Regions from separate parts of the Streptomyces sp. NPDC006733 genome, predicted to be linked through region 1. Evidence: riboswitches for the same ligand, from Rfam matches in the RefSeq annotation. Region 1 holds a riboswitch; each other region holds the start of a gene.
The links. Region 1 has a riboswitch for cobalamin ahead of ABZ721_RS09350 (prenyltransferase/squalene oxidase repeat-containing protein). Riboswitches for the same ligand answer to the same signal wherever they lie in the genome.
Positions count from the first base shown of each region.

Region 1 (7,792 bases):
TCGCAGATATCCGACGGGGCGGCGGCCGTGATGTGGGCCTCCAAGCGGATGGCGCGGGCGCTCAAGCTCCGTCCGCGCGCCCGGATCGTCGCCCAGGCGCTGGTCGGCTCCGACCCGCACTTCCACCTGGACGGGCCGGTCGACGCGACCCGGGCCGTCCTCGGCAAGGCCGGGATGACGCTCAAGGACATCGACGTCATCGAGATCAACGAGGCGTTCGCGTCCGTCGTGCTCTCCTGGGCGCAGGTCTTCGACCAGGACCTGGAGAAGGTCAACGTCAACGGGGGCGCGATAGCCCTCGGCCACCCGGTCGGCTCGACCGGCGCCCGGCTGATCGTGACGGCGCTGCACGAGCTGGAGCGCACGGACAAGGAGTTCGCCCTGATCACGATGTGCGCCGGCGGCGCGCTGGCCACCGGCACGATCATCCAGCGGCTCTGATCCCGGTCTCCTGCCCGCCGGGCGGCCGCCTCAGCCGTCCGGCGTCCGGAAGGCCGCCGGTACGTCGAACGCCGCGCGGCGCGTCGCGCGGCGCAGCGCCTTGAGGATCGTGGCACCGAGGGTGAGCGTGAGGATCGCGGTCAGGGCCGCGCGGGGGAGGTCCCAGCCCAGCGACGTGGTCAGGCAGTAGACGGCGAAGCGGCCCAGGTTCTCGCCCACGGGGGCGCCCGGGACGTAACTGACGCTCGCCGACATCCCGCCGATCGTCGCCCACCCCTGGAGGTTCATGACCGTGCCGTAGAGCACGGACGCGACCGACCCGTACACCGCGAGCAGCGCCAGCTCGCCGCGCCCGCGCAGGGTGTGCGGGCCGGGCAGCAGCCCGGCGCCCATCGCGACCCACCCCATCGAGAGCATCTGGAACGGCATCCACGGGCCGACGCCGCCGGTCAGCAGCGCGGACGCGAACATCGACACGGCCCCCAGCACGAAGCCGAACCCCGGGCCCAGCACCCGCCCCGACAGCACCATCAGGAAGAACATCGGCTCGATGCCGGCCGTGCCCGCGCCCAGCGGGCGCAGCGCCGCCCCGACGGCGGCCAGCACCCCGAGCATCGCGATGGACTTGGCGTCCATCCCGCCGTCCGCGATCGTCGCGATCACCACGGCGATCAGCAGCGGCAGCAGCGCGGCGAAGAGCCAGGGGGCGTCCCGGCTGTGCGCGAGCCCGGTGCCGGGATCGGCGAGCAGCGGCCAGCCGAACAGCGCGACACCGATCGCGGAGATCAGCGCCAGCGCGACCACCGAGCGCGGACCCAGCCGGACGGGACGGACCTGCCGGTCGGCGCGCGGCCGGGGCGCGGGAGGCGTCATGACGGCTCCCCCAGGGCGGAGGCGACCTGCGGGACGGTCAGCCAGGGCAGTGGCGCGAGGATCTTGGAGACCTGCGGGGCGAAGGCGGGGGAGGAGACGACGACCTCGGCGGTCGGGCCGTCCGCGACCACCTCGCCGTCGGCCAGGATCACCACCCGGTGGGCGAGTTCCGCGGCCAGCTCGACGTCGTGGGTGGCCAGCACGATCGCGTGGCCGTCCGCCGCCAGCGCCCGCAGCAGCCCGACCAGCCGGCCCTTGGCGGCGTAGTCCAGGCCGCGGGTCGGCTCGTCGAGCAGCAGCAGCGGCGGAGCCGCGGCCAGCACGACGGCGAGCGCCAGCGCGAGCCGCTGGCCCTCGGACAGGTCGCGGGGGTGGGTCGCGTTGTCGACGCCCGGCAGCAGCGCGCCGACCAGCGCGCGGCAGGTGCCGGGCGCGGCGTGCGCGTCCTGGTCGGCCGCCGCGCACTCACCGGCCACGGTGTCCGCGTAGAGCAGGTCCCGCGGCTCCTGCGGCACGAGCCCCACCTGCCGGATCAGCTCGCCGGGCCGCGTCCTCGACGGGACGAGACCGCCGACGGTGACCGTGCCGGAGGCGGCCGGGTGCAGGCCGACGAGGGTGGAGAGCAGGGTCGACTTGCCCGCGCCGTTGCGGCCCATCAGCGCGACGGTCTCGCCCGGCCGGACCGTCAGCGACACCTGGCGCAGCGCCTCGGTCCCGCCCCGGCGGACGGAGAGCCGGTCGAGCACCGCCACCGGCGCGGCGGCCGGAACGGCGGGCGCGGCCGGGGGAGTGCGGTCCGCCAGCCGCTCCCGCAGCGGGCCGGCCTTGCGGCGGGCGTCGCGCACGGACAGCGGCAGCGGCGACCAGCCGGCGAGCCGGCCCAGCGCCACCACCGGCGGGTGGACGGGGGAGAGCGCCATGATGTCGGCGGGCGCGCCCTGCAGCGGGGCGGCGCCGGGGGCGGGCAGCAGGATCACCTGGTCCGCGTACTGCACGACGCGCTCCAGCCGGTGCTCGGCCATCAGCACGGTGGTCCCCAGGTCGTGCACCAGCCGCTGCAGCACCGCCAGCACCTCCTCGGCGGCGCCGGGGTCCAGCGCGGACGTCGGCTCGTCCAGCACCAGCACCCTGGGGTGCACGGTGAGCACCGAGCCGATGGCGACGCGCTGCTGCTGGCCGCCGGAGAGCGTGGCGATCGGCCGGTCGCGCAGCTCGGCCAGGCCGAGCAGGTCGAGGGTCTCCTCGACGCGGCGGCGCATGGTGGCGGGCGCCAGGCCCAGCGACTCCATGCCGTAGGCGAGCTCGTCCTCGACGGTGTCGGTGACGAAGTGCGACAGCGGATCCTGGCCGACCGTGCCGACGACGTCGGCCAGTTCGCGCGGCTTGTGGGTCCGGGTGTCGCGGCCCGCGACGGTGACGCGGCCGGACAGGACCCCGCCGGTGAAGTGCGGCACCAGGCCGGAGACGGCACCCAGCAAAGTCGACTTGCCGACTCCGGACGGCCCGACGAGCAGGCACAGCTCGCCCTCGGGGACGGTGAGGTCCACTCCGGCGACGGCGGGCTCCGCCGCGTCGTCGTACCGGACGGAGACCTGCTCGAAGCGGATCACGTGCGGTCGTCCTTCGGGTTCGGCGGGGTCGGCGGGTCGGGCCGGTCGGGCGTGCGCGGCGTGTGCGGTGTGTTCGGCGGGTCGGGCCGGTTGGGCGTGTTGGGCGTGCTGGACGGCTTCGACGGCTTCGGCAGGAGGGGCGGCGGGGGAGCGACGAACGCCGGCAGCAGCCCGATCAGGATCGACAGCGCCGGCCACAGCGGCAGGGCGGGCGCGGCCGGCGGGAGTGCCGGCGGGTCCAGCGCCGCCGGGTCGTACGAGGCCGCCCAGATCATCAGCGCCGCCACCGCCACCCCGGAGCCCGACACCAGCCAGGCCCGCGCGCCCCAGCGGTCGGGCCGGTAGCGGCTGCGGACCGACCGCCGGCCGCCGAGCCGCAGCCCCGCCAGCGCCGAGACCAGCCCCAGCAGCAGCACCGGCACGCCGTACCCGGCGCCGGACGCGGACAGCAGCGCGTACGTTCCCGCGCACACGCCGAGCAGCCCGCCCAGCGTCAGCGCGGCCGTCGTCCGCCGGATCGCGGCCGGCACCTCGGCCGAGCGGCCGTAGCCGCGCGCGTCCATCGCGGCGGCCAGCGCCACCGACCGCTCCAGCGCGCCCTCCAGGACGGGCAGCCCGACCTGCAGCAGCGACCGCGCCCCGCGGTCCTCGCGGCCGCGCAGCCGGCGGGCGGCGCGCAGCCGCTGCACGTCGGTGACGAGGTTCGGGGCGAACGTCATGGCCACGACGACCGCGACGCCCGCCTCGTACAGGGCAGCCGGCAGCGACTTGAGCAGCCGGGCCGGGTTGGCGAGCGCGTTGGCCGCGCCCACGCAGACCAGCAGGGTGGCCAGCTTCATCCCGTCGTACAGCGCGAACAGCAGCCCCTCCGCGGTCACCCTGCCGCCCAGCCGGACCCCGCGCGCCCAGTCGGGCAGCGGGACCTCGGGCAGCGTGAAGAGCGTGTGGGTGCCCGGGATCGGCGAGCCGAGCAGGGTCGCGAAGACCAGCCGGATGCCGAGCACCACCAGGCCCAGCTTCAGGAACGCCCCGTAGGACCTGGCCCAGGGCGCGTCCGTGCGGCGGGCGGCGACCACGTACCCCGCGACCGCGACCAGCAGCAGGAGCAGCAGCGGGTTGGTGGTCCGGGACGCCGCCGTCGCCAGCCCCAGCGCCCACACCCACCACGCCCCGGCGTGCAGCGCGGTGGAGCGGGTGGCGGTGGCGGCCCGGCGGGCCCCGGCGTTCATCCGCGCCGGCGGCGGGCCTGCCAGAAGGCCGCCCCGCCGAGGGCGAGGACGGCGGCGATGCCCGCGAACACACCGACCGACGGGCCCCCGCCGCCGCCGTCGCCGGAGTCGCCCGACGCCTGCGGCGCGGGCGTGCTCGACGCGTCGGCGGACCCGGAGGTGCCGGAGACCGGCTCCCCGCAGCCCGTCCTGGGGTAGCCCGCGACGGCGCAGACCATGCCGGCGGAGTTGTAGCGCAGCGGCTTGGCGACGGCGGCGAGCGCGTCGGCGCCCGTCGCGTCGCCGGGGACCTGGGCGCAGGCGGTGCGGGGCGCCGGCGGCGTGGTGGCGCCGCCCGCGTCGGCGGCGGTGCCGAAGTCCAGGACGAGGGCGACGCGCTTGGTGCCGCCCTTGGGCGGCGTGCCCGCGCAGATCGCGCCGAACGAGGTGGCGCCGGGCACGTCCCGCGGCTTCGACGCGTCCTGCGCCTCGGCGCTGGCCGCGAAGCGCCAGCCCTCCACGGACCCGTCGGCGGGCCGGTCCAGAGCGGGGCCGGTCTGCGCGTACGTCCAGGTGTCGCCGGAGCGCTGCCAGAACGACCAGTAGCGGTAGGCGGCAGCCTCGGCGGGCAGGGCGGCGGCCGCGAGCAGCGCGCCGAGCGCCAGCAGGACGGCGAGCGCCCGCAGCGGGTTGCGCGCCATCAGCCCTGCTTCTTCTTGCGGCCGCTGATCAGGAAGCCGATGCCGATGCTCGCGACGAAGAAGACGCCGACGATCCACCAGGTGGCCGCGGAGCCGGACTTGTCGTCCTTCTTCTCCGCCTGGTCCGACGGGGACGCGGAGGGGCTCGCCGCCGCGGCCGGCTTCGGGCCGAGGTTGGTGAGCTGCTGGACGAGGTCGGCGCCGGCGGCGTTCTTCGGGTCGTTGCCCGTCGCGTGCGCCGCGAGGACCAGCTGCGACAGGGCGGCGGGGTTCGACTTCGACCACGTCGCGGAGTTCTTGGCGAGCCAGTCGTACGACGCCTTCGCGGTGTCGAGCTGCTGGTCCGCGGCCAGCGCGACCACGGCGTCCGCGGTGGTGCCGTAGTCCGGGGTGGGCTTGTCGGCGCCCGGGGTGACGGCGGTCAGGTGCCCGCCGCCCGCGGTGAGCTGGGCCGTCAGGTACGCGGCGCCGGCCGAGGCCGCGCCGGCCGCGTCGAGGGACTTGAACGCGTCGGGCGACGCGCAGTCCGGGGCCTTCGCGGCCGTGTTCGCGGTCGGGGCGGTGACGACGAAGCCCGCGCCGCGGGCGCCGCGCACCGCGTCGGCGGTGGCCTTGGCGCTCACGGAGAGCTTGCCGTTCATCGGGTAGCCGGAGGCGCCGCGGTCGGCGGCCTTGGCGTCGCAGCCGAACTGGAACGCCTTGAGGCTGTCCTGCGCCGCCTTCACGTCCTGCTTCACGGCCGCCAGCGCGCCGATCACGACACCGGTGGAGTCCGGGTCGGAGGCGCCGCCGGGGTTGTACGACCAGCCGCCGTCCTTGTTGCGCACCGACACCAGCCAGTCGGTGGCCTTCTTGACGACTGCGTCCTTGCCGCCCAGCGCCGTGAGCGCCTGCACGGCGATGCCCGTCGCGTTGGTGTCCTCCGTCTTGGCGTCGCAGGCCTTCGCAGTGTCCGCGCGGTAGGACGGGAAGCCGCCGTCCGCGCACTGCTGGCCGGTCAGCCAGGCCACGGCGCTGTCGGCCGGGGTCACCCCGGCGGTGTCCAGCGCCAGCAGCGCGTAGGACTGCCGCCAGACCCCGTCGTACGTCGGGTCCCCGGTGCCGTACAGACCGGGCGGCAGCGGGGTGTCGGCGGAGGCTGCGGGCACCGCGGCCATGCCGAGCACGGTGGCGGCGGCGAGCGCGGCGGCGCTGCGACGGAGGTTCATGAGGGGTTTGATGCCTTTCGCTGAGCGGTTGCGTGGCCGGGCGCAACCGCTGCGAGCCCGCGCGACTGCGCGGGGCACCGGGCTCCGGCTCCGTTACCTCGACGGGAGCCGCTCCCGTCCGTCGCGGGTACTCCGACTCGCCGACCCTGCCCTACGGGACGGCTCACGGTTGCGGGTCAGTGCCGGATTCGCGCCGGCTTCCCCCGCTCGGACGTGGATGGAATTGTCCAGAACATCGTATGCCCTGCGGGTATCGCCGCCGGTCCCGGCCCGCCCGTGCCCGCCCGCCCGTGCCCGCCCGTTCCCTCAGACCGCCTGGTAGGTGACCGGGTCGGACCCGGGGACGGCCTCGGCGCGGCCGGCCTTCACCAGCCGCCGCAGGTGCGCCTCGGCCTCGGAGACGGCGATGTTGCGGGAGCCGAACGGGATCTGCTCCCAGGGGCGGTTCCACTCCATCACCTCGGCGAGCTGCCAGGGGGTGCGCGGCGCGTCGGTGATCAGCGTGCGCAGCCCGCTCAGCCGCTCCTCGTGGTGGTCGAGCAGCTCCCGCACCCGGCCCGCCGCGTCCGTGAACGCGTACTGGTGGGCGGGCAGCACCTCGTCCGGGTCGAGCCGGCCGATGCGCTCCAGGGAGGCGAGGTAGTCGCCGAGCGGATCGGTCTCGACCGCGTCGTCCGGGTCCTCGTACAGCCCGATGTGCGGGGAGATCCCCGGCAGCAGGTGGTCGCCGGAGAACAGCCGCCGGCTCTCCTCCAGGAACAGGCAGACGTGCCCGGGGGTGTGCCCCGGCGTCCAGATGGCGCGCAGCCGCCGCCCGGCGAGGTCCACCAGCTCGCCGGGGACGATGTCGCGGTCGGGCAGCGCGGGCCGCAGCCCCGGCAGGGTCGACATCCGCCCCGACTCGCGGGCGGCGCGCAGCGGCGCGAGGTGCTCCTCGGGCGCCCCGGCGGCGACGAGCTTGGCCGTCATGTACGTCAGCCAGCGGGCCGGCGCGGCGGACCGGGTGCGCCGCACCACGGCCGCGTCGGCCTCGTGCATCGCGACCCAGGCCCCGGAGGCCTCGCGGACCTGCGCGGAGAGCCCGTGGTGGTCGGGGTGGTGGTGCGTGATGAGTACCCCGTGCACCTCGGCGACGGAGGTCCCCGCCTCGACGAGGCCGGCCTCCAGCGCGGCGTAGGAGTCCGGGTCGTCCCAGCCGGTGTCGATCAGTACGGGTCCGCGGTCGGTGTCCAGGAGATGGACGAGCGTGTGGCCGAGGGGGTTGTCGGGGATCGGGACCGGAATGCTCCAGACCCCTCCGCCGTGGTCGGTCACGCGCACCATCTGGTCCCCTCTCGCCGACGAAGTCATTGCCCACTATAACTAGAACTGGTATCAGTTCTGAAACAGCGTCAGGTATGGGCCGACCCGCAGGAGGCACCAGTAATGACCGACCTCATAGAACACGGACAGCTGTTCATCGGCGGGGAGTTGGTGGACCCGCTCGGCAGCGAGACCATCGAGGTCATCTCCCCGCACACCGAGCAGGTCATCGGCCGGGTGCCGCACGCCTCCCGCGCCGACGTGGACCGCGCGGTCGCCACGGCCCGCACGGCGTTCGACGAGGGACCGTGGCCGCGGATGAGCCTCGACGAGCGGATCACCGTCGTCACCCGGATCAAGGACGCCATCGCCGCCCGGTACGACGAGATCGGCCGGCTCATCAGCTCGGAGAACGGCTCCCCCTACTCCTGGAGCATCCTCGCCCAGTC
Region 1 covers NZ_JBEYJD010000007.1:191,489-199,280, reverse strand. Annotated here, with positions in the region: gene ABZ721_RS09375 (steroid 3-ketoacyl-CoA thiolase) at 1-441, shown strand, start outside; gene ABZ721_RS09370 (ECF transporter S component) at 472-1,314, opposite strand; gene ABZ721_RS09365 (ATP-binding cassette domain-containing protein) at 1,311-2,924, opposite strand; gene ABZ721_RS09360 (CbiQ family ECF transporter T component) at 2,921-4,153, opposite strand; gene ABZ721_RS09355 (SCO2322 family protein) at 4,150-4,833, opposite strand; gene ABZ721_RS09350 (prenyltransferase/squalene oxidase repeat-containing protein) at 4,833-6,041, opposite strand; cobalamin riboswitch at 6,146-6,273, opposite strand; gene ABZ721_RS09345 (MBL fold metallo-hydrolase) at 6,348-7,364, opposite strand; gene ABZ721_RS09340 (aldehyde dehydrogenase) at 7,467-7,792, shown strand, end outside.

Region 2 (7,792 bases), on a different contig from region 1:
CTCACCGACCGGCCGGGCCAGCGTCTTCTCCGCCGCGAACCGGACGCGGACGGGCAGCAGTCCGAGCCCGTCGACGCGGCCGGCGCGCGACTCGACGTCGTCCTCGATGGCCTCGCCGAGCATCTGGTAGCCGCCGCAGATGCCCAGCACCGGACGGCCTTCGGCCGCCCGCCGGACGATCGCGTCGGCGAGCCCGCGCTCGCGCAGCCAGGCCAGCGCCCTGACGGTGCCCCGGGTGCCGGGCAGCACCACCAGGTCGGCGTCGGCGAGCTCCTGCGGCCGGTCGACGAAGCGCACCACGACGCCCGGTTCGGCGGCCAGCGCGTCCACGTCGGTGAAGTTCGACATCAGCGGCACGGCGACGACCGCGACCCGCAGCAGGTCCGCGCCGTGCGGCGCGGCGGTGACGGACTCGCGGACGGCGCCGCGCATCGACACGCGCAGTCCGTCCTCCTCGTCGATGCCCAGCCCGTGCGCGAACGGCAGCACCCCGTACACCGAGCGGCCGGTCAGCCCGCGCAGCATGTCCAGGCCCGGCTCCAGCAGCGAGACGTCGCCGCGGAACTTGTTGACGAGGTAGCCGCAGAGCAGCGCCTGGTCCTCGGCGCTCAGCAGCGCCGTGGTGCCGAAGAACGAGGCGAAGACGCCGCCCCGGTCGATGTCCCCGACCACCACGACCGGCAGCCGGGCGGCGCGGGCCAGGCCCATGTTGACGATGTCGTTCCGCCGCAGGTTGATCTCGGCCGGACTGCCCGCCCCTTCACAGATCACCGCGTCATACGTGCCCCGCAGTTCGGCCAGGCACTCCACCACGGTGGGCAGCAGTGCGCTGCCGCGCCCGCCGTCGCCGTGGTAGCCGCGGGCGCTCATCTCGCCGACGGCCCGGCCCATCAGCACGACCTGGCTGGTCCGGTCGCCGCCCGGCTTGAGCAGCACCGGGTTCATCAGCGCCGTCGGCTCGACGCGGGCGGCCTGCGCCTGCATCGCCTGTGCCCGGCCGATCTCGGCGCCCTCGCGCGTCACGAACGAGTTGAGCGACATGTTCTGCGCCTTGAAGGGCGCGACCTTCACGCCCTGCCGGACCAGCCAGCGGCAGATGCCGGCCGTGACGACGCTCTTGCCCGCGTCGGACGTGGTCCCGGCGACCAGCAGCCCTCCGCCGGTGGGACGCGTTCCGCTCATCGGGTTCCTCCCTGGGGGGACGGTGACAGCGCGGTCGCGGCCAGCCGCCCGCCGACGCAGACCGCCAGCGCCAGCGCGCCGACGCGGCGCGAGAGCCGTACGGCGCGGGCGATGTCGGCGACTTCGGGCGGCCGGCCTGCCGGGCCGAGCACGGCGCGGTGCTCCACGCGGCCGGCGTAGGCGAGCGTGCCGCCGAGCCGGACGCCCAGGGCGCCGGCGAACGCGGCTTCCACGGGGCCCGCGTTGGGGCTGGGGTGGCCGGCGGCGTCGGCGCGCCAGACCCGCAGCGCGCCGCGCGGGTCGGGGCCGGCGAGGGTGGCGAGGACGGCGGTCAGCCGGGCGCCGGGCCAGCCGGCGACGTCGTCGAGGCGGGCGGCGGCCCAGCCGAACCGGCGGTAGCGCGGCGACTTGTGGCCGGCCATCGCGTCCAGGGTGTTGACCGCGCGGAAGCCGACGAGCCCCGGCACCCCGGCGGCCGCGCCCCACACCAGGGCGCCGACGACGGCGTCCGAGGTGTTCTCGGCGACGGACTCCACGACGGCCCGCGCGATCTGCGCGGCGTCCAGCGACTGCGGGTCGCGGCCGCACAGGTTCGGCAGCCGCTCGCGCGCCACCTCCAGGTCGCCCGCCTCCAGCGCGGAGCCGATGGCCAGCGCTTCGCGGCCCAGCGAGGCGCCGCCCAGCACCGACCAGGTGGCGGTCGCGGTCAGCGCGATGGCGGCGGCGGGGGAGGAGCGTACGGAGCGGGCGGCGAGCGCGGCGGCGGCGGTCGCGCCGCCCGCGCACAGCGCCGTCCAGAGCGCGCCGCTGCCGCGGTGGTCGCGCCACAGGCGGCGTTCGGCGGCGGCCGCGGCACGTCCGAACCCGGCGACCGGGTGGCCGCGGCGCGGATCTCCGGCGATCAGGTCGGCGAGGTGGCCGAGGGCGGTGCCGCACGCGAGGGCGTGTCCGGCGCGCACGGCGTCAGCCCGCCGTCATGCCTCGACGGGACAGGGCCTGGGAATCCGGTGGGGTACGACGGCGGCCGGGCATGGCAGGAGTCCTCACTCAGGGTCCGCGCCCTGGTTCGACGTGACCGGCGGCGGAGAGTCTCCTGGCTCCCGGATGCGCGCACCCCGCTCCGACCGGCCGATCGCTCGGCCGTGGTGTTCGGGTGGGGTGCACTCCCCGGTGACAGTGGCGGGACCGCGCCGGATTCGCACCGGACTTCCTCTCCTGCCGCCGTATGGCACCGGGCAGTCCACCACGTGCCGGGAACCCCGTCAACTCACTGTTGACCTGCGACGGAAGATGTGCGAAGGCCCACACCCGCGGTGCGGGGTGCGGGCCTTCGGCGGTGCCGCGCCGGCGACGCCGGCGGTCGAGCGGGGATCAGGCGGGGATCAGGCGACGATCAGGAAGATGCCGTACGCGACGGCCGCCGCGCAGAGCGCGAAGCACGCGTAGGCGCCGGTCCGGGTCAGGGCGGCGGTTCCGCCGGAGGCGGCGGCGCCGTCGGCGGACTCCCGCTTGGCGAGCCCGACGATGCCGAGGGTGAAGACGCCCACCAGCCCGATGGTCACCGCGAGGGTGACGCCGAGGACGGTGCCGAGGGCCTGCCAGTCGATCTGCATGGTGCGGATTCCTTCCGGGCCGGGATCAGGCCGTGGCCGGCGTGGCGTCGGCGGTGGTGATGACCGCGGGGGCCGGGATGGTCGCGGCGAGCGGGGCGACGTGGCCGGCGGGCGGCGGGCTGACGGCCGCGATGGCGGCGGTGACCGCACCCTGCGACTCGGCCGGGAGCTCGTTGACGTTGCTGTGGTCGATCGGCTTGCGGCGCGAGGCCAGCCAGATCGCGGTGCAGGCGGTGAGCGCCAGCACGGCGACCGCGGTGACGCCCCAACTGCCCTGGTCGGCCAGCAGCGCGGCTCCGGCGGCCACCAGGCCGGCGGCGGGCAGCGTCAGGCCCCAGGCGGCGACCATGCGGCCGGCGGTGCTCCAGCGGACCACGGCGCCCTTGCGGCCGACGCCGGAGCCCATGACGGAGCCGGAGCAGACCTGGGTGGTGGAGAGCGCGAAGCCGAGGTGCGAGGAGGCCAGGATGGTGGCCGCCGCGCCGGTCTGGGCGGCGAAGCCCTGCGGCGCCTCGATGTCGGTGAGGCCCTTGCCCATGGTGCGGATGATGCGCCAGCCGCCGAGGTAGGTGCCGAGCGCGATGGCGGTGCCCGCCGAGACGATGACCCACATCGGCGGGTCGGCGTGCGGGGCGACGACGCCGCCGGTGATCAGCGCGAGGGTGATGACGCCCATGGTCTTCTGCGCGTCGTTGGTGCCGTGCGCGAGCGAGACCAGGCCGGCCGAGGCGATCTGCCCGGCCCGGTACCCCTTGGCGGTCGCCTTCGGGTCGCTGTTGCGGCCGATGCGGTAGGTGAGCTTGGTGGCGAGCATCGCCGCCAGGCCCGCGACGATCGGGGCGGCGAGCGCCGGGATCAGGACCTTCATGACGACCTTGTCGCCGTTGACGCCGTGGGCGCCGACGGAGACCAGGGTGGCGCCGATCAGGCCGCCGAACAGTGCGTGGGAGGAGCTGGACGGGAGCCCGGCCAGCCAGGTCAGCATGTTCCAGACGATGGCGCCGACCAGGCCCGCGAAGATGACTTCGGGCCGGATCCCGGCGCTCTCGTCGATGATGCCGCCGGAGATGGTCTTGGCGACCTCCACGGAGAGGAAGGCGCCGACGAGGTTCAGCACGGCGGACATGGCCACCGCCGTCTTGGGCTTGAGTGCGCCGGTGGAGATGGTGGTGGCCATCGCGTTGGCGGTGTCGTGGAAACCGTTCGTGAAGTCAAACACGAGAGCGGTCACGATCACGATTCCGATCAGGAGCGTGATGTGTTCCATTTACCCAGGCAATCGTTTGATCGGACAGTGGCGATGGCGACCGTACGGAGCCTGGGTGAACGGAAGGTTAACTGGCGGCGGCTGCGTGGTGCCGGTGTCCGGGCACCCGATTCTTCAGGCCACGACGGGTGTTGGGACGGTTCAGGCGCCCCACGGGAACCCGGCCCCTTAGCAGCTCGCCACCGGGGCCGGCGCCACCCGGAAAATTGGTACGAAACCGTCCGCGGATTCCGCTTAGTGCCGTCCGGAGATCCGGTCCGCGACGCGCGCCACCGGGTCCGTCCCGGCGCTGCGCCCGGCCAGCTCCCGGCGGTCCGCGCCGCGGTAGGCCGCGTACATCCCGTGCACCCCGATCCAGCGGAAGGGCTCCGGCTCCCAGCGCCGCACCCGGTGCCCGACCCAGGGCAGCGCCGTCAGCTCCGTGCCGTGGCCCTGGCCCGAGTCCAGCTGCACCAGGTCGCGCAGCGTGCGCGCCGCCAGGTTCGCCGTCGCGACGCCGCTGCCGACGTAGCCGCCCGCCCAGCCGAGCCCGGTGGCCCGGTCGAGCGTCACGCTCGCGCACCAGTCGCGCGGCACACCCAGCACCCCTGACCAGGCATGGTCGATGGCCGCCCCGGCGGTCGCGGGGAAGAAGCGGACCAGGATCTCGCGCAGCGCCTCGACCGTGGCCGGCTGGGTGCGCCCGTCGTTGTCGGTCCGCGAGCCGAAGCGGTACGGCACCCCGCGACCGCCCAGCGCGATCCGGTCGTCGGCGGTGCGCTGCGCGTACATGTACGCGTGCGCCATGTCGCCGAGGGTCTCGCGGCCGTCCCAGCCGATGGTGTCCCAGATCGCCCGCGGCAGCGGCTCGGTGGCGATCATCGAGGAGTTCATCGGCAGCCAGGACCGCTTCTGCCCCTTGAGCGACGCGGTGAAGCCCTCCGTGCAGCGCAGCACGTACGGGGCGCGCACGGTGCCGTACGCGGTGACCGCGTGCTTCGGCCTGATCGCGGTCACCGCGGTCGACTCGTGGATCACCACGCCCAGCGCCTCGACGGCCCGCGCCAGCCCCTGCAGCAGCTTCACCGGTTGTATACGAGCGCCGTGCGGCGTCCAGGTGCCGCCGGAGGTCCCGGCGACCCGGATCCGCTCGGCGGACTCGCGCGCCCCCAGCAGCAGCCGGTCCTTCTCGCCGAAGGCCACCTCCGCCTCGTGGAAGGCCTTCAGCCGGGCGAGCTGCGCGGGGGAGTGCGCCACCTCCAGCACCCCGCCCTTGACGATGTCGGCGTCGATGCCCTCCTCGGCGGCGGCCCGCACCACCTCGTCCACCGTCTCGTTCATCGCGCGCTGCAGCGCGACGGCCGCGTCGTGCCCGTGCAGCTTCGCGTAGCGGTCCCGCCCGGCGATTCCGTTGTAGAGCCAGCCCCCGTTGCGCCCGGATGCGCCGTAGCCGCAGAACTTCTGCTCCAGCACGATGATGCGCAGGAACGGCACGGCCTTCTTCAGGTAGTAGGCCGTCCACAGCCCCGTGTAGCCGCCGCCGACGATGCAGACGTCGGCGGTCGTGTCCCCGGGCAGCGGCTCGCGGGGCACGGGCACGCCGGTCCGCGAGTACCAGAAGGAGATGCCGCCGTTGACGGTGGTCATGATGCCCCTGCAATCCGTGTGCGATCCGGTGCGGCCGTGCTGTGCGGCCGGTGGTGTGCCGGACGCTACTGCGCCCCGCGAGCACGCGGCAACGGCCAACCTGTAAGGATCGACGGATGCGCGATGCCCTGGAGAAAGCCTGGTCGGACCTGGTCGCCACGGCCCGGCGCAGTGTGGCGGACGGCCTGGTGGTCGGTACGTCCGGCAATGTCTCGGTCCGCGTGGGCGACCTGGTGCTGGTGACCCCGACCGGCGTGCCCTACGACCGGCTCGGACCGGTCGACGCCGTCGCCGTCGACCTGGACGGCCGGCAGGTCTCCGGGCGGCTGCGCCCCACCAGCGAGCTGCCGATGCACCTGGCCGTCTACCGCGGCACGGACGCGCGGGCCGTCGTGCACACCCACGCGGTGCACGCCACCGCCGTCTCGACGCTGGTCGACGAGCTGCCGTCGGTCCACTACGTGGCGGCGACGATGGGCGGCCCGGTCCGGGTCGCCGGGTACGCCCTCTACGGCACGGACGAGCTGGCCGAGCGGGTGCTGGAGGCGCTGCGCGACCGCAGCGCGTGCCTGATGCGCAACCACGGCACGGTCGCGTACGGGCGGACGCTGGACCAGGCGTACGACCGGACGGCGCAGCTGGAGTGGATGTGCCGGGTCTGGCTCACCGCCCGCTCGGTCCCCGGGCTGAGCCCCGCGCTGCTGTCGGACGCGCAGATGGACGAGGCGGCCGGCCGGCTGCGCGGCTACGGCCAGCCCGGCTGACACCGCCCCGGTGGCCGCCGCTGACACGGGCGGCCGACGTCCACTGGCCGCATCGGGCCGCCCGGTCGACACTGGTACCGATGCGTAAGCGAACCGTGGCGGCCGTGGCCGCCACCACCGTGCTCGGTGCCGGGGCGGCCGCTGTGGCGGCCGGACGGTACGTGTCCGACCTCGCCCTCAAGCCGTCGCCCGACAGTGTGGAGCCGGACGGGCGGCTCACCGTCCACGCCACCGCGGCGGGCCAGGTCACCATGACGCGCGCGCAGGTCTCCCTGCGGCCGGGTGTCTACGGCCTGACGGGCGACGGCGTGCACGCGGCGGTCGGCGAGGTGCTGTGGACGACGCCCGACACGGTCGCCCGCCGCCTGGACCGCGTCTACAGCGGCGCGCTGGACCCCGGCACCCAGGTGCGGCTGACGGCCCAGGTGCACGCGGGCGACCCGCGCGCCGCCCTCGGGCTCGACTACGCCGAGGTGCTGGTGCCGGGCGAACTGGGCCCGCTGCCCGCGTGGTTCGTGCCCGGCGTCCGCCCGACCTGGGTGATCGCCGTGCACGGCCTGGGCACGACCCGCGAACTCCCGCTCAACGTGCTGCCCGCCCTCAGCGGCCACCGCTTCCCGGTGCTCGACCTCGCCTACCGCAACGACCCCGGCGCCCCGGCCTCGCCCGACGGCCTCGGCCACCTCGGCGACACCGAGTGGCGCGACCTGGACGCGGCGATGCGGTACGCGGTGGAGTACGGCGCCGAGCGGTTCGTGCTCTACGGGTTCTCGACGGGCGCCACGATGGCCCTGCGGGCCGCCGACCACTCGGCGCTGCGGAACCGGATCAGCGGGCTGATCCTCGATTCGCCCGTTCTGGACTGGAAGTCGACCGTGCGCGCCGCCGCGTTTTCGCACGGCGTGCCGGGAGCCCTCGTGCCGCTCGGGGTGCGCGCTGCGGAGGGCCGCACGGGGCTGCATGCGGAACGCATCGCGGACGCCGCGGACCCCGCCCGCCTCAGCGTCCCCACCCTCGTGGTGCACGGCCCGGACGACACCCTCTCGTCCTGGTCAGGATCGCGTCAACTCGCCGCGAGGCGACCGGATCTGGTGACGCTGCACACCGTTGCCGGCGCCTCCCACAGCGCTATGTGGAACGTCGACCCGGCCGCGTACGAAGAGGCGCTGCGGCGTTTTCTGACCCCGCTGATGTAGCGCTCGGCGCGGGTCCGGGAGCACAGGGTGAGGGGCGGCGCCCCGGAGCGCGTTTGGGATTCTGGGGCCTCACCCGGGACACTGCTCCAGTGACGTCCCGTACTTCGCGAGACACTCCGCTCCGTCTTGTCCCCCGACGACCTT
Region 2 covers NZ_JBEYJD010000023.1:74,120-81,911, forward strand. Annotated here, with positions in the region: gene ABZ721_RS21310 (cobyric acid synthase) at 1-1,182, opposite strand, end outside; gene ABZ721_RS21315 (cobalamin biosynthesis protein) at 1,179-2,141, opposite strand; cobalamin riboswitch at 2,269-2,396, opposite strand; gene ABZ721_RS21320 (hypothetical protein) at 2,565-2,795, opposite strand; gene ABZ721_RS21325 (inorganic phosphate transporter) at 2,821-4,062, opposite strand; gene ABZ721_RS21330 (FAD-dependent oxidoreductase) at 4,297-5,688, opposite strand; gene ABZ721_RS21335 (class II aldolase/adducin family protein) at 5,805-6,452, shown strand; gene ABZ721_RS21340 (alpha/beta fold hydrolase) at 6,533-7,648, shown strand.
Region 2: another riboswitch for cobalamin. It lies ahead of ABZ721_RS21315 (cobalamin biosynthesis protein); the one in region 1 lies ahead of ABZ721_RS09350 (prenyltransferase/squalene oxidase repeat-containing protein).

Region 3 (7,792 bases), on a different contig from region 1:
GCCCGTCGGACTCCGCGCTCCACTGCTGGGCGCCGGAGCCGTTGCAATCCCACACCTGCAGCTTCGTCCCGTTCACGGTGCCCTGACCGGTCACATCCAGGCACTTGCCCAGCGCCCGGATCGTCCCGTCAGAACCGATGGTCCACGACTGCGCTGCGCTGCCGTTGCAGTCGTAGAGCTGCACCGCGGTGCCGTTCGCGGAACTCGCCGCCGCCACGTCCACACACTTGCCCCCCACACCCGTGATCGCGCCCGTGTGCGCACCACCGGGCGGAGTCGTCGGCGGGGTGCCCGTCGGGATGGTGATCTCGCCCCGGTTGTAGGTGCGGGCGTCGTAGTAGCCGGCCTTGATGGAGTCGTTGGAGTTGTAGGCCGGGTCGGTCAGCCAGTTCATCCACACGTTCCAGTAGGTCCACTTGGGTTGCGTGGCCATCTGCGCTGGCTGCGGGACGCTGCCGACCTCGGCCAGCGCCATGGGCTTGGTCTTGGCGATGTTCTGGAGCGCCTGGTACCAGTCGGTGGACGGGAACTTGTTGACCCAGACGTCGAGGCCGACGACGTCCACGTAGCTGTCGCCGGGGTAGTAGCTCGCCGCCTGGGAGGCACCGCCGGCGACGTCCTTCGGAGACCACACCCAGATGAGGTTGTCCAGGCCCTTGGCCTCCAGGTAGTCGTGGGTGATCTGGAACAGCCGGGCGCTGCCGTTCGCACCGGGGCGCCCGCCCCACCAGGCCCACCCCTCGTTCAGCTCGTGCTGCGGCCGGAACAGCACCGGGATCCCCGCGTCCTTCAACTGCTGGAGGTACGGCACGAACTGGTCGAGCTTGCGCTGGTAGGCGGTGCTGAGTGCGCTGCCGTTGGTGATCAGCTGGCTCCACTCGGCGTCGGACAGCTTGCTGCCCTTGACCGGGTTCGCTCCGCCTTCGAAGGAGCAGGTGGCCACGTCGGGGCGGCAGGCGTGCATCATCAGCCCGGGAAGGGTGCCGTTGGCCCATTCCGTCTTGGCTTCGTTGATGACGGTCTGGCGGTTGTTGATGTCGTCCTGGCTGAATCCGAAGTCGCCGTTCCAGACGCCCGGGTACTGGCCGGTGATGTCGTGGGCCTTGCGCACCCACTGGGCCGGGTCGCTGTTCGCGCCGCCCTGCTGGCCGGACAGCACGTGGTTGCCGGTCAGGTTCTTGAGGTAAGCGATCTCGTCGGCCTTGGTGACTCCGGCCGGGGCGGGCGGGGCGGCGGAAGCGGTGCCCCCGATGAGGGTGAGGGCGAGCGTGGTGGCCGCAGCCGCGCTGCCGCCTGCCAGGAGCGCGCGTGTTCGGGCGCGTAGGGACATGAGGGGGTGCCTTTCGAGTGGGGGGCGGCGTGAGGTCGTCAGGCGGGCAGGTGCCAGGTCTGCCAGGCGTTGGTGTTGCGGTCGTAGATCTGCAGGCGGGTGGCGTTGGCGGTACTGCCGCCGGGCACGTCGAGGTACCGGCCGGACTGCGGGTTCTGCAGATGCCCGTCGGACTCGGCACTCCACTGCTGGGCGCCGGAGCCGTTGCAGTCCCACAGCTGCAGCTTCGTCCCGTTCGCGGTGCCCTGACCGGTCACATCCAGGCACTTGCCCAACGCCCGGATCGTCCCGTCGGTGCCGACCGTCCAGGACTGCGCACTGGAGCCGTTGCAGTCGTACAGCTGCACCGCGGTGCCGTTCGCGGAACTCGCCGCCGCCACGTCCACGCACTTCCCCCCCACACCCGTGATCGCGCCCGTGTGCGCACCACCGGGCGGAGTCGTCGGCGGGGTACTCGTCGGGATGGTGAACTGGCCCTGGCTCAGGACCCGAGAGGAGTTGAAGGTCGCCTGCAGGCCCGCGGTGGAGTTGGCCGAGGTGAGGTACTCGGACCAGATCATGAACCAGGCCCACTGGGGCTGCGAGGCGAGCTGGGACGGTGTCGGGACGGTGCCGACCTCGGCCAACGAGATGGGCTTGCCGTGGGCGACGTTGAGGATCGCCTGGTACCACTCGTTGCTGGGCCAGTTGTGCACCCAGGGGTCGAGGCTGGCGACGTCGACGTAGCTGTCACCCGGGTAGTAGCTGGACACCGAGGCCGCGCCGCCGTCGACGTCCTTGACGTTCCAGACCCAGACGAGGTTGGCCAGGCCCTTGGACACCAGGTAGTCGTGGGTGATCTGGAACAGCTTCGCGCTGCCGTTCACCCCCGGCCGGCCGCCCCACCAGGCCCAGCCCTCGTTCATCTCGTGCTGGGGCCGGAACAGCACCGGGATCCCGGCGTCCTTCAACTGCTGGAGGTACGGGACCGCGCCATCCAGCTTGGCCTTGTACTGGTTGTTCAGCGTGGCGCCGCTGGTGGTCAGCTGGCTCCACTCGGCGTCCGACAGCTTCGCGCCGTTGATCCCGCCGTTGAACTCGCAGGTCGCCACGTCCGGCCGGCACATGTGCCAGGTCAGGCTCACCAGGGAGCCGTTGGCCCACTCGGTCTTGGCCTGGTTGATCATCGTCTGGCGGTTGGCGACGTCAGCTGCGGTGAAGCCCAGCTCGCCGCCCCACAGGCCCGGCCACTTGCCGGTGAGCGCATGCGCCTGGATGGTGTACTGCGACGGGTTGCTCAGCGGCTCCTTGTTGTGGACACCGCTGACCACATGGTTGCCGCTGATCTGCTGCAAGTAGCTGATCACGGCGGCGGGGGTCGAGGCGCCCGTCGCCGACGCCTGCGAGGGCGTCGTGGCCAGCCAGGCCACCGCAGCGAGCGGCAGCGCGGCGAGCACGACTGCGGTCTTGCGCGTGAAGATCTTCGGTCTCAATGGAGAACCCTCTCATGCGGCCCGTGGGGGGAAGATGTTGGTAGAACGTTGCATGCGGGCGGTTCTGGGACGGCGTCCCGGCCGTTCCTGATATCGTTGTCGCCCCCCAAATGGGGCTGAACCAACGCCTGGAAGCTAGGACTCCGCCATCACCGTGTCAATGGATCGGACAGAGCCCATGTAAAACGTGCGAGTAACGAGGTCTTGTATGCAATTAAGCGCATGATTGTCGGGTTGGCCCTGATTTTTCGATGGGATCCAAATGCCCCAGAGCGACCGCAACACGGCGCCTAACAGGGCTCCATGACGGGTAATCGCGACATACCCCCACACCCGCTCGGCGTTTGCTGAACCATCGTCCGAGAACTCGAAAGTTACTGGAACGGTATATGGACAGTGCCGGAAGACACGTCTACTGTGACGCCGCTCCCCTCTGCTCGACACCTCGGCAGCACTGGCCCGGCAACTTCCACCCCCGGCCAGCACCTCCCGCCAGACGTAAGGACCCAGGGATGCGGCGAGAGGAACGGGCCGCCCGCGGGGGCACAGGACGAAAGACCCGGCGGCGGGATTGCCTGGCGAGCCGCCCAGGTGACGGACAACGACCCCGCCCCGCAGGGGCCGGTTCGCCGCGTCCGGGCGTGAGAAATCCGCGGCGGCCGGCCCGGCTGGTCAAGATACTGAGACCGAGAGCCCCGTCGCTGAAGGAGCTGTGACCGTGGAGGATCCGCAATTCACCCTGCAGTTGACCGACTCGGGCAGTGGTGGGCCAGAGGCTCTGCGCGCGGTCAGAGCACTGACCGGGCTGAGCCTCTGGCGCAGCAAGCTCCTGTTGGAGAGCACACCTGCGACCGTTTTCGAGGAGGGTGTTCCGCTCGAGGTGGCCCTCCACGCTGTACGGCGGTTGCAGCAGACCGGAGTGGGTGCGGCCGCCCAGTGCACCTGGTGCCAACGGTCAGTGCCCGGCGCCGGGGCCCCGCTCGACCCGGGCCCCTGTGAGTCCCGGTACTGGCCGACCGCCCACAGCGCCGCGAACTCCCTCATCGCCTGCGACTGCCGCTTCTGCACCACCTACGGGCCTGTCGCCGCAGCCGTCCTGCCCTACACCGGCGGTGACCAAGGACTTCCGGTGGTTCGCGGACGGGATCGGTGATCGGCGCCGCGGTGCCCAGCCGGACTCCCGAGTACTCAGCGCGTCGGCTTCGGCCCTCCTCGATGGCATGGGGGTGCTTCGGGCGAGGTGGCCGCCTGGCCGACGTGGGAGCCGGTCGAGCCGGCGGCCGTTCTCAAGGTGACGTCAGAAGGCGGTCAGGGTCGAGACAAACCGGTCGCCGGTCTTGATGCGGAACTGGCAGCCGCCCACCGCGATGGAGGTTGCGTTGACGGCAATGTTCCAGTGCTCGGCGGCACCCGCGGTCTCGGCGGCTAGGCGGCTGACCGCGTAGCCGTCGAACGACGGGTACCAGGTGCCACCCCCGGAGAAGTGCGCCCGTCTCGCGGCGGTGTCGAGGACCGCGGTCGGCGTCGCCACCGGATCGGGGTGGGCGGCGCCGTTCGTGCCGTCGCGCTGGTGGGTGCCACCGGCAGCGGTCGTGACGCCGTGGCCCCGGGTCAGGACGACGCCGTTCTGCAGACCAGGACAGCGCGAAGCGAGGCACATCGCACGGTGGGCTCTCCGCGTGGCAGCACGGAAGGCTGCTCACGGTTGCAGGTCAGCACCGGATTCCCACCGGCTTTCCCCCCACGCGGGCGCATGAAATTGTCGGTCCGTCAGCTCGGCGGACCGCGTCCCGTCGCAGGGCTCTCCGCCTCCCGGCGGGCCGAGTTCGCCGACCGGGGGTGGCTGGCCGCCGCGCCGCCGGTCGAACTCCCACAGCGCGCCGCGGCGGAAGGCGGGAACGGAGCGGCCGTGACAGCCGGGGACCCTGGTCACGGGCTCGGGAAAGTATCCGGGCCGGACACTGCGGTACACGCGGATGACGGCCGCGGAGGAGTAGCCGAGCCACTGCGCGGCGTCGTGGATGGAGACGACGTCCGAGGCCGCACCCGCGTACAGGGCCCGGACATCCACGGACGCCAATGCGGTACGGCGCGCCGCCAAAAAGGCCGCGTACCAGCTCGTGAACGCCTCCTGCTCCCACCAGTCCTGCCGTTCGATCCGTGCCACCCGCTCCGGATGCCGCAGCTCCCCCGGCGCCTGCGCCCGCAGCTGGTACCAGCGCGCCACGGTGGTCCGCCCGGCCCGCGTGTAGTCGATGATCCAGTCCCGGTTCACCAGCCAGGTGCCACGCCGGTCGATCCGCTGCGGAGCGAACTGCCGACGACTCATCGCGCCCTCCCGCGGGTCCTGCCCGGCGTGGTGACCTGGCCGTGGTGGCCTCGGTGCCGGTCAGCGCCCCGTCGAGGAGGTCGTCGGCGGGCACCACACGAGAGGGGCCGGTCGTGCCGGCGGGGTGTCGGCCTGCGACGAAGCAGGATGAGTTGGTGGTCCATAGATGCCTGCTCTCATCAGGTGAGATCCAGGGGGAGGCACGGCGAGACCGTCGGTGGGCGCACGGGTGGGTGCGCTGCCGACGCGACCGTAGGACGGCGAACTGCGAGGCGGGTGCCTCGAAGGTCTATGAGTGCGCGGTGAGTTGTGCGCGCTCTGCGGGGTCACCAGGGGCGTGGGTACGGACCGGTGCCATGCGTGTCTGCTCCATCCTCGTGGAAAACACGGAACGTTCCGCGGCCGGTATCCTGACTCCCGGATCCCCGCGTGCCGCCCGCCTTCCCGGCAGACCTCGCCAGTGGCGTGCAGACGGCAGCACACTCCCCGGTCACAGTGGCGGGACCGTGCCGGATTCACACCGGCTTCCCTGCACCGCGGACCTTGCGGCACGAACCTATAGTCGGCTGTCCGAGTACGTCCACCCCCTCTCCGAACGGGTCCGCGGACAGGTTTGGTCGTGGCGCTGCGGTCGCATGGGGAAGTCGCCCTGCTCGGCCGCAAGAACGGCCGCGGTCCCACGCCTACGACCGGGGTTGAGGGGCCCGGCACCGCGGGGCGTACGGCAGCCGGTCCGTCCACCGCACGCCCCGCCCCCGTGCCCGCCCATCACCGCGGCCGCGCGTCGGCGTCAGCTGCCGTAGCGCAGCGCGATGGTGTCTCCGAGCCGGATGACGGTGTCGCGGTCGGCCGCGACGGCCGCTCCCCCGTCGATGCCCGTCTTCCGCGTCGAACCGCCGCTGTTGGGCGTTGCGTTCACCGCGGCGGCGCAACGGTTCAGGGTCGGCTCACGTTGTGAGGGTCCAGGTGACGGTGTCGGTGTGGGTGGTGCCGTCGATGGTCGCGGTGACGGTGATGGTGTTCGCCCCCGGGCGCAGGGTCACGCCCGTCCAGGTGAAGACCCGGTCGGTGCTGCTGCGCGTGCCCAGTGCGGTGCCGTTGAGTACGGCGGTGACATTGGCCGCGTTGGAGTAGACCTTCAGCTGCGTTGCGGCGACGGTCCGGGCGGTCCAGCGGCGGCTGGTGATGTACAGCGTCGGTGTGGCGGCCCAGTTCGCCTTGTACCAGTAGAAGGCGTCCTTGCGGGTCGCCCGGTCGCGGGTGACCAGCCCCTTGTCGTTGATCCCGGGCCGGCCACCCTCGTTGCGGCCGTCCGAAGCGAAGTCGAACATGCTCCACACGAACGTGCCCCACACGAAGGGCCGGGCCTTGAGCTGCCGCCAGGACGCCTCGTGCAGCAGCGCCTGGTACTCCTCCGGGTGGAACTGGCCTCCCGGGCTGGGCTGGGAGGGGTTGAGCGCGTGCTGGGTGATGTTGGCGCCGGCACCGTACTCCGACAGGCCGAAGGTGCGGTCGGGCTCGGCCCGGTGCAGGTTGTCGGCCCACGGTCCCAGATCGTTGTAGGTGCCTCCGTACCAGCCGTAGTACTTGTTGAACGCGGTGGTCTCCGCGTGGCCGGCGACTTTGGCGTCGTTGCCCAGGTTGTTGGCGTAGGTGCTGAGGCGGTCCGGGTCCTCAGCGGTGACGAGCGCGGCGAGGCCGGCCAGCAGCGTGTTGGTGGGGGTGTCGTCGCGGCCCTGCTCGTTGCCGATGCCCCAGAAGACGATCGACGGGTGGTTGTAGTTCTGGCGGATCAGCTCCCGCAGCTGGTCCTTGGTGCTCGCGGTGAAGGCGGCCGAGTTCGTGGTCCCGTTGACCAGGGGGACCTCCGCCCACACCACGAGGCCGGCGGCGTCCGCGAGGGTGTAGTCCTTCTGGTCGTGCTGGTAGTGCGCCAGGCGCACCGCGGTGGCGCCGAGTTCGCTGATGAGGGCGAAGTCCTGCGCGTGGTCGGCGTCGCTGACCGCCCAGCCCGCGCCGGCCCGGTCCTGGTGCAGGTTGACGCCGTGCAGGCCGTAGGGTTTGCCGTTGAGCGTGAAGCCGGTGGCGGGGTCGAGGCTGAAGCTGCGCAGGCCGAGGGGCTCGGTGACCACATCCGTGACCGTGCCGGCGGCCGCGTCCCGGATCTCGACGCTCGCGCTGTACTGGTGGGGATCGGCCAGGCCGTTCCATCGGCGGGGGTTGGCGATGGTGAGCGTCTGCAGGACGTCCAGCCCCGTGTTGGCGCCGATGGTCTGCGGCGCGCTGCTGCGGTCGGCCACGATCGTGCCGTCGGTGTCGGTGACGACAGCGCGCACCACCAGCGAGCGGCTGGTGGCGTTGTTGTTGAACACCTTCGCGGTCACGTCGACGGTTGCCGACGCGGCGGTGACACTGCGCTGGCGCAGGTAGATGCCGGGGCCGGCGTAGTCGAGCATCCGTACGGCGAGCTTGTCGACCGCGTAGAGGCTGACGTTGCGGTAGATGCCGCCGTCGAAGGTGTAGTCGGCGCTCAGCGGGGCGATGTCCGGATCGGGGGCGTTGGTGACCTTGACCGCCAGCACCTGGTCCGTGCCCGGGGTGAGCGCGGTGGTGGCTGCGAAGCGGAAGCGGGAGTAGCCGCCGCGGTGCTGACCGAGGCGG
Region 3 covers NZ_JBEYJD010000011.1:87,461-95,252, forward strand. Annotated here, with positions in the region: gene ABZ721_RS12345 (glycosyl hydrolase) at 1-1,330, opposite strand, end outside; gene ABZ721_RS12350 (glycosyl hydrolase) at 1,369-2,802, opposite strand; gene ABZ721_RS12355 (hypothetical protein) at 4,100-4,462, opposite strand; cobalamin riboswitch at 4,450-4,605, opposite strand; cobalamin riboswitch at 5,514-5,692, opposite strand; gene ABZ721_RS12360 (hypothetical protein) at 5,922-6,050, opposite strand; gene ABZ721_RS12365 (glycoside hydrolase family 2 TIM barrel-domain containing protein) at 6,079-7,792, opposite strand, start outside.
Region 3: another riboswitch for cobalamin. It lies ahead of ABZ721_RS12355 (hypothetical protein); the one in region 1 lies ahead of ABZ721_RS09350 (prenyltransferase/squalene oxidase repeat-containing protein).

Region 4 (7,792 bases), on a different contig from region 1:
TCTGCGCGGCGCCGAGGACGGCATCGGCCCGGGCGCTGTCGGTTGAGGACGCGTACAGCTCGATGCCGATCACTTCTGACCAGGCGGGGTCGGAGAACGCGAACCAGTCCCGGTCGTAGGCGAACTCGATCGGTTCACCGGTGAACTCGCCCAGGGGCAGCAGGAAATCCCCCTGGACGATGCTGGGCGTGCCCACCCGCCCGAGCACCCGCTCCAGCAAGGTGCCGATGGGCTGCAGCGGCACCCGGCCCTCTCCGGTGTCGGCCGTGTCGACCTGCAGCCAGAGCAGCTCCGGTGCCTCGGAGCTGCCGGTCCACGCGTCACCGGCGTCGTGGTGACGCCAGCGGATACGGGAGGACTCCTTCGAGCGGTGGAATGCTGCCATCCCCTGCATGACGCTCTGCCGGACGATCAGGATGAACGCGTCGTCGTCCGCGCCGTCCGCGTACCGGCGACCGACCCAGTCGTGCAGTTCGATCGAGCCCATCAGGCTGACGATCAGCGTCGACTCCATACCGGTCAAAGGCATCGCTTGTCGCTTCGCGGCTACGAGGTGGGAAGGCAGGGGTACGCCTTCGGCGTTGTCACGGCCTGTTCGGCGCTGTCCGCGTGACCGATGAGGTCGACGTCAATCCGCGTGCGGTACGTGTACGTCTTCCCTGCCGGGATCGGACCCGCCGCGCACACCATGCGGGCCGTCGCCCGCCGGGCGCTGCCGCCACCCGGATAGACCGTCTTCGTGCCCTGACCGACCACCCGCCAACTGCTGCCGGACTTCACCTCCAGCCAGATGGTCACCTTGGCCTTGGTGGCTTTCGTGGTGCCCTTGATCCACCAGCCATGCCCGGACATGGCGGCGGGCGAGTTCTTCGTCCACGTGGAGTAATGGACCTCATCGCCGTCCGTCAGGAACAGGCCGATGTCCGCAGCCCGCGCCTCCGGTCCAGTCTGGTGCACCACAACAGGGCTGGGCGCCGGCGGCGACAGCGCTGCCGCGCTGGCCGTGGCACAGGACGATCCGACGAGTGAGGCCACCGCGAGCGACACGCTCGCAGCCCATCGAAAGGCGCGCATACTTCCCCTCAACAGATGACGGCCCGCCGGTCGCGCGGACCCGCGATGGACGCTAACACAGGATTTGCGCCAGGTCGGAGAGGCACCGGCGGTGTGGCGGTAGGCAGTTCACCCTCGGCGGGCCGCAGGCGGGACGGCCGCCCTGACCCTCCGCACGCTGAGGGCCATCCGACCGGAGTTCCGTGCGGGTCGCGAGTTCCGGCGCCGTGGCCCGCAGGAAGTGACCTCCGCTCAGCGGGGTGCGGGGCCTCGGTACCGCGCCGCTCCTCGACGCTGACGCCCCGCAGCCCTGCCGTCGCCTCTCCGCCAGGGTGGACCACGCCCGATCCCGACTCCTGAGCACCGCCCGAGCGGGAAATATCACATCGCTCAGTGCGCCACTTGTGGCCGTCACCAGCGCCTTTTAGGGTGGCCAGGTCGTGGTGTTCGGGAAGACCGGTGCTGTCTCCGCCAAGGGGACAAAGGCCGGAGCGGCCCTCGCCACTGTGATCGGGGAGTGCTCGTCCCCTTCCGCCCCCGGCGGTGTCACTGGCCGAAAGGCCGGGAAGGCAGGGACGAGCGCGGTGATCCGTCAGCCAGGAGACCGGCCACGGCATCTCACGAAGTGATCCACGAGGTGTTGGAGCGTGACCGTATGACTCTGCCTGAGCAGAGCCCTGCTCGCGGCCGGGCAGCCTTCCACTGGCGGCGCCAGGACACCGTCCGCACCGCCGGGCTGCTGGCGGTGATTCTCGCCCTGCACGTCGTCGCCTTCGGCGTGTTGCTGGTGCTGGTGGTGCCCAACAACTACCGCGTCGGGTCCGAGGCGTTCGGCCTCGGACTGGGGGTGACCGCCTACACCCTGGGTATGAGGCACGCCTTCGACGCCGACCACATCGCCGCCATCGACAACACCACCCGCAAGCTGATGGCCGACGGCAAGCGCCCGGTGTCGGTCGGCTTCTGGTTCGCCCTCGGCCACTCCAGCGTGGTGGTCGCCATGGCCGCGCTGGTGGCCTGCGGCGCGCAACTGGCCGGAACGCTGATGAACGACGACTCCGCAACGCATCAGACGCTCGGGGTGATCGGCACCAGCGTCTCCGGAACGTTCCTGTACGCGATCGCCGCTCTCAACCTGGTGGCGCTGCTGGGCATCCTGCGCATCTTCAAAGCGATGCGGGGCGGCAACTACGACGAGGCCGCGCTCGAAGCGCACCTGGACTCACGGGGATTCATGAACCGTGTCCTGGGGCGGCTGACGAAATCCATCACCCGACCGGGCCAGATGTATCCGATCGGGCTGCTGTTCGGCTTGGGCTTCGACACCGCAACCGAGGTGACGTTGATGGTGATGGCCGGAAGCGGCGCCGCGGCGGGGCTGCCCTGGTACGCGATCGTGTGCCTGCCGCTGCTGTTCGCCGCCGGGATGAGCCTGTTCGACACCCTCGACGGAACGTTCATGAACTTCGCCTACCAGTGGGCCTTCTCCAACCCGGTGCGGAAGGTGTTCTACAACCTGGCCATCACCGGCCTGTCGATCGCGGTGGCCTTTGTCATCGGCACCATCGAGCTGGTCGGGGTCCTGCACGACAAGCTCCAACTGACGGATGCGCTCACCGGCTGGGTGGCCGGACTGGACCTGGACAACGTCGGCTACGTCATTGTCGGACTGTTCGTCCTCGTCTGGGCGGCAGCCCTGTCCTACTGGCGGCTGGCGAAGGTCGAGGAGCGCTGGACGGTGCGGGCTGCGGAAGGCAGCTGAGCTCTCAACCGCAGTCGGGGGTTGCCCTCCACCCGTTCCCGGACGGAGCGCCTTCGCGGTGCCTCGTACCGTGCCCTTCGGGGCACGGTACGAGCGCGGTCAGATGGTCGGGATCCCCTGCCAGGGGGTGTCGGCGTCGGCGTCGCCGGGCGCGCGCAGCGCCTCTTCGACGGTGTTGGCGAGGACGAAGACCTGCAGGGCCCCGGTGAGTTCCAGGACATGTCGCACCGAGCCGCTGATCGCGGCCAGGACAAGTGCCGCACCGTCCCGTCTGGCGTGCTCGCGGAGCCGCAGGAAGCGGTTGAGGCCCTGGGAGTCGCAGAAGGTCACCCCGGAGCACTCCAGGACCAGCCGTCCGCACCCGTCGCCCAGCGCGCGGCCCGCCGCGTCGCCCAAGAGCTGCTCGGTGTTGCAGTCGAGCTCCCCGGACACCGCCAGGACGACCACGCCCTGCCGGACGGGGCCGATCGGACGCACCCGCAACGGCTCCATCGTGACCACCCCTGCCCTCTCGCCTCCACCACTTACGAGACCCTCTTCCACCGCGTCGAACCGTGTGGACGGTATCTGTCTACCCCAGGTGGAACGACACAGTCCCCCCTGCCCAGAGGACGGGTACGCCCGGTGCCGTGCCTCGCGTCGCGGGGCGGATCCGTCCGCCGCGGGCGGGCAGCAGGTGGTCGAGCAGGTGCCGATGGTTCGTCTCCTCCCGAACGCCCCGCGCACCATCCTTCTGCAGGGCCTCCCCCAGCAGCTGTCCCACCTCACCGCCGACGCGTTGCGGCCCTGACGAGCCCGAGCACAGCCGGTTGGCCGTCAGGGGGAGCGCTGCAGGCACCAGCCGGCCGTCGAAGGTGTCGGGGGGCGGCCACGAAACCTGGGCCGGTTCCCTGCCCGGCGCTGTGCGGGGGCTGTCGCAGGGTCGGGGTGACCGGTGATCGCCGGTACCCGACCGGTTGCAGCGTCACGGCAGGTGATCGGGAGCGGGCTCATCCCGAGTCTTCGCTCGCCGGGGCGGGCAGGGCGGGCACGCCGAGGGCCAGGAGCGCGGTGTCGTCGTCGAGCCCTTCGCCGAAGCCGGCCAGCAGCCCGGTCAGGGAAGTGATCAACGCCTGCGGGCCCGCAGGCGGCTGGGAGGCGACGAAGGCGCTCAGGGCGTCCTCCCCGTAGAGCTCGCGCCGGGGTCCGGTGCGGGCCTCGGTCAGGCCGTCGGTGTACAGCAGCAGGGTGTCGCCCGGCAGCAGCTGGGTGCGGGTGGGGATGAACCGGGCGTGGGGCAGGACGCCGATGAGCATCCCGCCGGGGGTGGGGAGATAGGCGGCGGTGCCGTCCGCGCGCTGGACCAGGGCCGAGGGGTGGCCGCCGGAGGCGAGGTGCACCCCCACCTGCGCGCCCCCCAGCTGCAGGGTGCCGAATATGGCGGTGCAGTAGCGGGTGTCGCCGCTGGAGTACCGCTCGTGCAGCACCGTGTTCAAGGTGGTCAGCACGGTGACGGGGTCGGGGTCGTGCAGGGCGGCGGCGCGCAGCGTGTAGCGCGTCAGCGAGGTCAGCGCGGCGGCCTGGGGGCCTTTGCCGCAGACGTCGCCGAGGAAGAACGCCCACCGGTCCACGCCCAGCGGGAACAGGTCGTAGAAGTCGCCGCCGAGCAGGACCGGAGATGCCGTGTGGTAGTGCGAGCTGGCCTCCAGGCCGGGAACTGCGGGCAGTGCGGCAGGCAGCAGGCTCTGCTGCAGGACAGTCAGCGCTTCCTGGAGCCGTTCCCGGTCGGCGTCCGCCTGCGCGCGGGCCTCCTCGGCCTGCTCGCGCGTGTCGTCCGCCTGCCGGCGCGCGTCCTCGGCCGCCTTGCGGCCGCGCAGCAGTTCCATCTCGTAGGCGCGCCGGTCGCGGGCGTCGAAGACGGTGGTACGGATCAGCAGCGGCTTCCCCTCGCCGCTGACCTTCACCTTCGAGGTGACCAGCACGGGCATGCGCTGCTTGCCGGCGGTCTTGAGGTCCAGGGCGACACCGCTGACTTCGCCCTTCATCTGCAGCAGCGGTGCGAAGTGCGTCTCGTGGTACAGCTTGCCGCCCACCGTGAGCAGATCGGTGAAGCGCATTCGTCCCACGACCTGCCGCCGGTCGAGGCCGAGCCAGTCCAGCAAGGTGGTGTTGATCTTCGCGATGGTGCCGTCCATCATCGTCGACAGGTACCCGCACGGAGCCTGCTCGTACAACTCCTCCGCGCTGTCCTCCAGCATCGAGGTGAAGAGCGCGTCGGTGGCGTCGACGTCCGGCTCCCCGTCCGAGTCCTGATCGGTGCGGCACATCATCGGCTCCCTCCGATGAAGCCGGTGATCGCCCCGACGGTGGCTTCGGGTGCGCTCAACTGCGGGCAGTGCCCCGTCGCCTCCAGGGTCACCAGGCAGCTGCCGGGGATCGCCGCGTGCACGTACGCGCCGACCTCGCGGGGGGCGATCGCGTCCTGCCGGCACTCCAGAACCAGCGTCGGCACCGCGACCGTTGTGAGATCGGCGCGGCTGTCGGACAGGAACGTCGTCCGGGCGAAGACGCGGGCCATCTCCGGATCCGTCGCACAGAACGAGGCGGTCAGCTCCTGGCCCAGCTCCGGCCGGTCCGCGTTCCCCATGATCACCGGTGCCATGGCCGCTGACCAGCCCAGGTAGTTGGATTCCAACGACTCCAGCAGCTCGTCGATATCGTCCGCGCTGAACCCGCCCCGGTAGTTCCCGTCGTCGACGTAGCGCGGCGAGGGGGCGACCATCACCAGCCGGCCGAATCGCTGGGGTGCCATGGCGGCCGCCAGCACGCCGACCATCGCGCTGACCGAATGTCCCACAAACGTCGCATCCCGCAGGTCCAGCTCCTGGCAGACGTCCAGCACGTCCCGCGCGTAGCCCTGCAAGGAGCTGTAGCGCTGCTCGTCCCAGGCCGAAGGATCCGCTTGGCCCGAGCCCACGTAGTCGAAGAGCACCACGCGGAAGTCCTCGGCCAGAGCGGGGAGCACCAGGCGCCACATGTTCTGGTCGCAGCCGAACCCGTGCGCCAGCAGCAGCACCGGCCCATCTGCCCGACCGGTGACGGTGATGTTGTTCCTTCGACGGATGTCCATACCCGTCAGTTTTCCATCAGCCCGCGCCGCCGGAAGCAGGGGCTCCGTTCCGGGGCTGCCCCCGGTGCGCGGGCTTCCTTCGAGGATGCGGTCGAACCGTACCCGGCTCACGGCGACGGGGTCCGACCCACACGGAGCCGGACGGGCGTGGCGGGCTCGGTCGACGTATCCATAGGCCATTCCTTCGCTGTGGGTCCCCCGTATGCACGCGCACCTACCCGCTGCGGCGCAGGGCACGCCCGGTTGACGCAGGGAGGAAGGGGCGGCGAGTTGGCCGGCGCGACGGCCCTGCGGGCGCGGTGCGTGATCGGCGCGCCACCGGGCATACCCGGGTGCTTCTGTTCAAATCGCCCTCGTGGCACGGGGTCCGGGCCTCGTGGCACGGGGTCCGGGCCCACCTCACCCGGGCATGGTGGCATCACCCGGTCGCATCGGGGGCAGGCGCTTCGCAGTTCGCCCTTGGGTGAGCGGTGGTTGCCGAAGCGGGGAATGCGAGAATGGCCGCAGTCTCGGACGGGAAACAGGAGGGGCCTCGGATGCAGGAGACGCCACAGGATGGGCGCACCATGTCCCGGCAAGCGCGGCTGCAGGCTGTGGCGTCGTACGACGGGAAGTCCCCCGTGATCGGGGAGGCTCGCCAGTTCACCGCTGCCTTCTTGGACCGGGCCCTCGCTCGGGGCGTGGCCGTGGGCGCGGTGCGGCGGGGGGATGCTCTGCTGGTGGTCAGTGAGCTGGTGACCAATGCCGTACGGCACGCACCGGGGCCGTGCACCCTCGCCCTCGACCTGCAGGACGGCCGGTTGGAGATCGCCGTGTCCGACACCTCGGCGCGGGCGCTCGAGCCGCAGCCCTTCGAGCCGCGGCGTATCGCGCAGCACGGTTTGGAGATCGTCCTGGCCCTGTGCGCGGACCTGAGCACCGATGTCACCGATGCCGGAAAGATCGTCCGAGCCCACCTCCCGGTGGTCTGATCTTGTCCCGGCGCTTGGCAGGCCCCTGCGGAAGTTGACATCGGCCGGACCTCTGCGTTGGGCTGAGGTCCAGGCGGCTCACACGGTCGGCGGCAGCCGCAAGCCGCTCAGGAAGGTGGCACCTTGCACAGCGAACGCATCCAGATCCGCCGGTCCCGCACCGCCCGGGGCATCAGCGTCCTGGTCCCCTCCGGGGAACTGGATTTCAACAGCGCCCCGGCCCTGCAGGCCGCCATCACCGCGGCCGGCCGGCTGCCCTGCGCCGTCGTGGACCTGAGCCACATCACGTTCATCGACTCCACCGGGATCACCGCCCTGCTGGGCGCCGGCCGCACCCTTGAGGAAGCCGGGGGCTGGCTGCGGCTGTGCAGCATCCCCGAAACGCCCCTGCGCGCCATAGAGCTCGTCGGCGTGGACCAGGTCATCGACGTGTACCCCACCTTGGACGCGGCCCTGCAGACGTAGGCAGCGCCCCGCCGGCCCTGACCGACCCGGCGTGGGCTTCCCTGGCGGCGGAGCCGCCTGGTTCAGCCCTCCTCGCCCGGGCCGTGCCACTCGCAGAACAGGACCGTCGCGTCGTCTTCCAGCCGCCCATGGTGGTAGTCCATGACGGCGTGCATGAGGCGGCGCAGGGTCTCGTCGACGGGCAGGTTGTCGGCGTGGTGGCGGATGATGAAATCGGTGAAGCGTTCCACCCCGAATTCCTGGCCGTCGGTGTCGCGGGCTTCGGTGATGCCGTCGGTGAACAGCAGCAGCCGGTCGCCGGGCTCCAACTGCTCGGTGCACTGCCGGATCGGCAGATTCAATCCGCTGCCCATCGGGCCGGCCGGCGGGCAGTGCAGGGTGCTGGCCCAGCGGCCGCCGCGGATCAGGACCGGCAACAGGTGGCCGCGGTTG
Region 4 covers NZ_JBEYJD010000041.1:18,316-26,107, forward strand. Annotated here, with positions in the region: gene ABZ721_RS30620 (hypothetical protein) at 1-529, opposite strand, end outside; gene ABZ721_RS30625 (hypothetical protein) at 547-1,047, opposite strand; cobalamin riboswitch at 1,478-1,681, shown strand; gene ABZ721_RS30630 (HoxN/HupN/NixA family nickel/cobalt transporter) at 1,709-2,815, shown strand; gene ABZ721_RS30635 (STAS domain-containing protein) at 2,915-3,307, opposite strand; gene ABZ721_RS30640 (SpoIIE family protein phosphatase) at 3,805-5,121, opposite strand; gene ABZ721_RS30645 (alpha/beta hydrolase) at 5,121-5,924, opposite strand; gene ABZ721_RS30650 (ATP-binding protein) at 6,491-6,895, shown strand; gene ABZ721_RS30655 (STAS domain-containing protein) at 7,019-7,360, shown strand; gene ABZ721_RS30660 (PP2C family protein-serine/threonine phosphatase) at 7,423-7,792, opposite strand, start outside.
Region 4: another riboswitch for cobalamin. It lies ahead of ABZ721_RS30630 (HoxN/HupN/NixA family nickel/cobalt transporter); the one in region 1 lies ahead of ABZ721_RS09350 (prenyltransferase/squalene oxidase repeat-containing protein).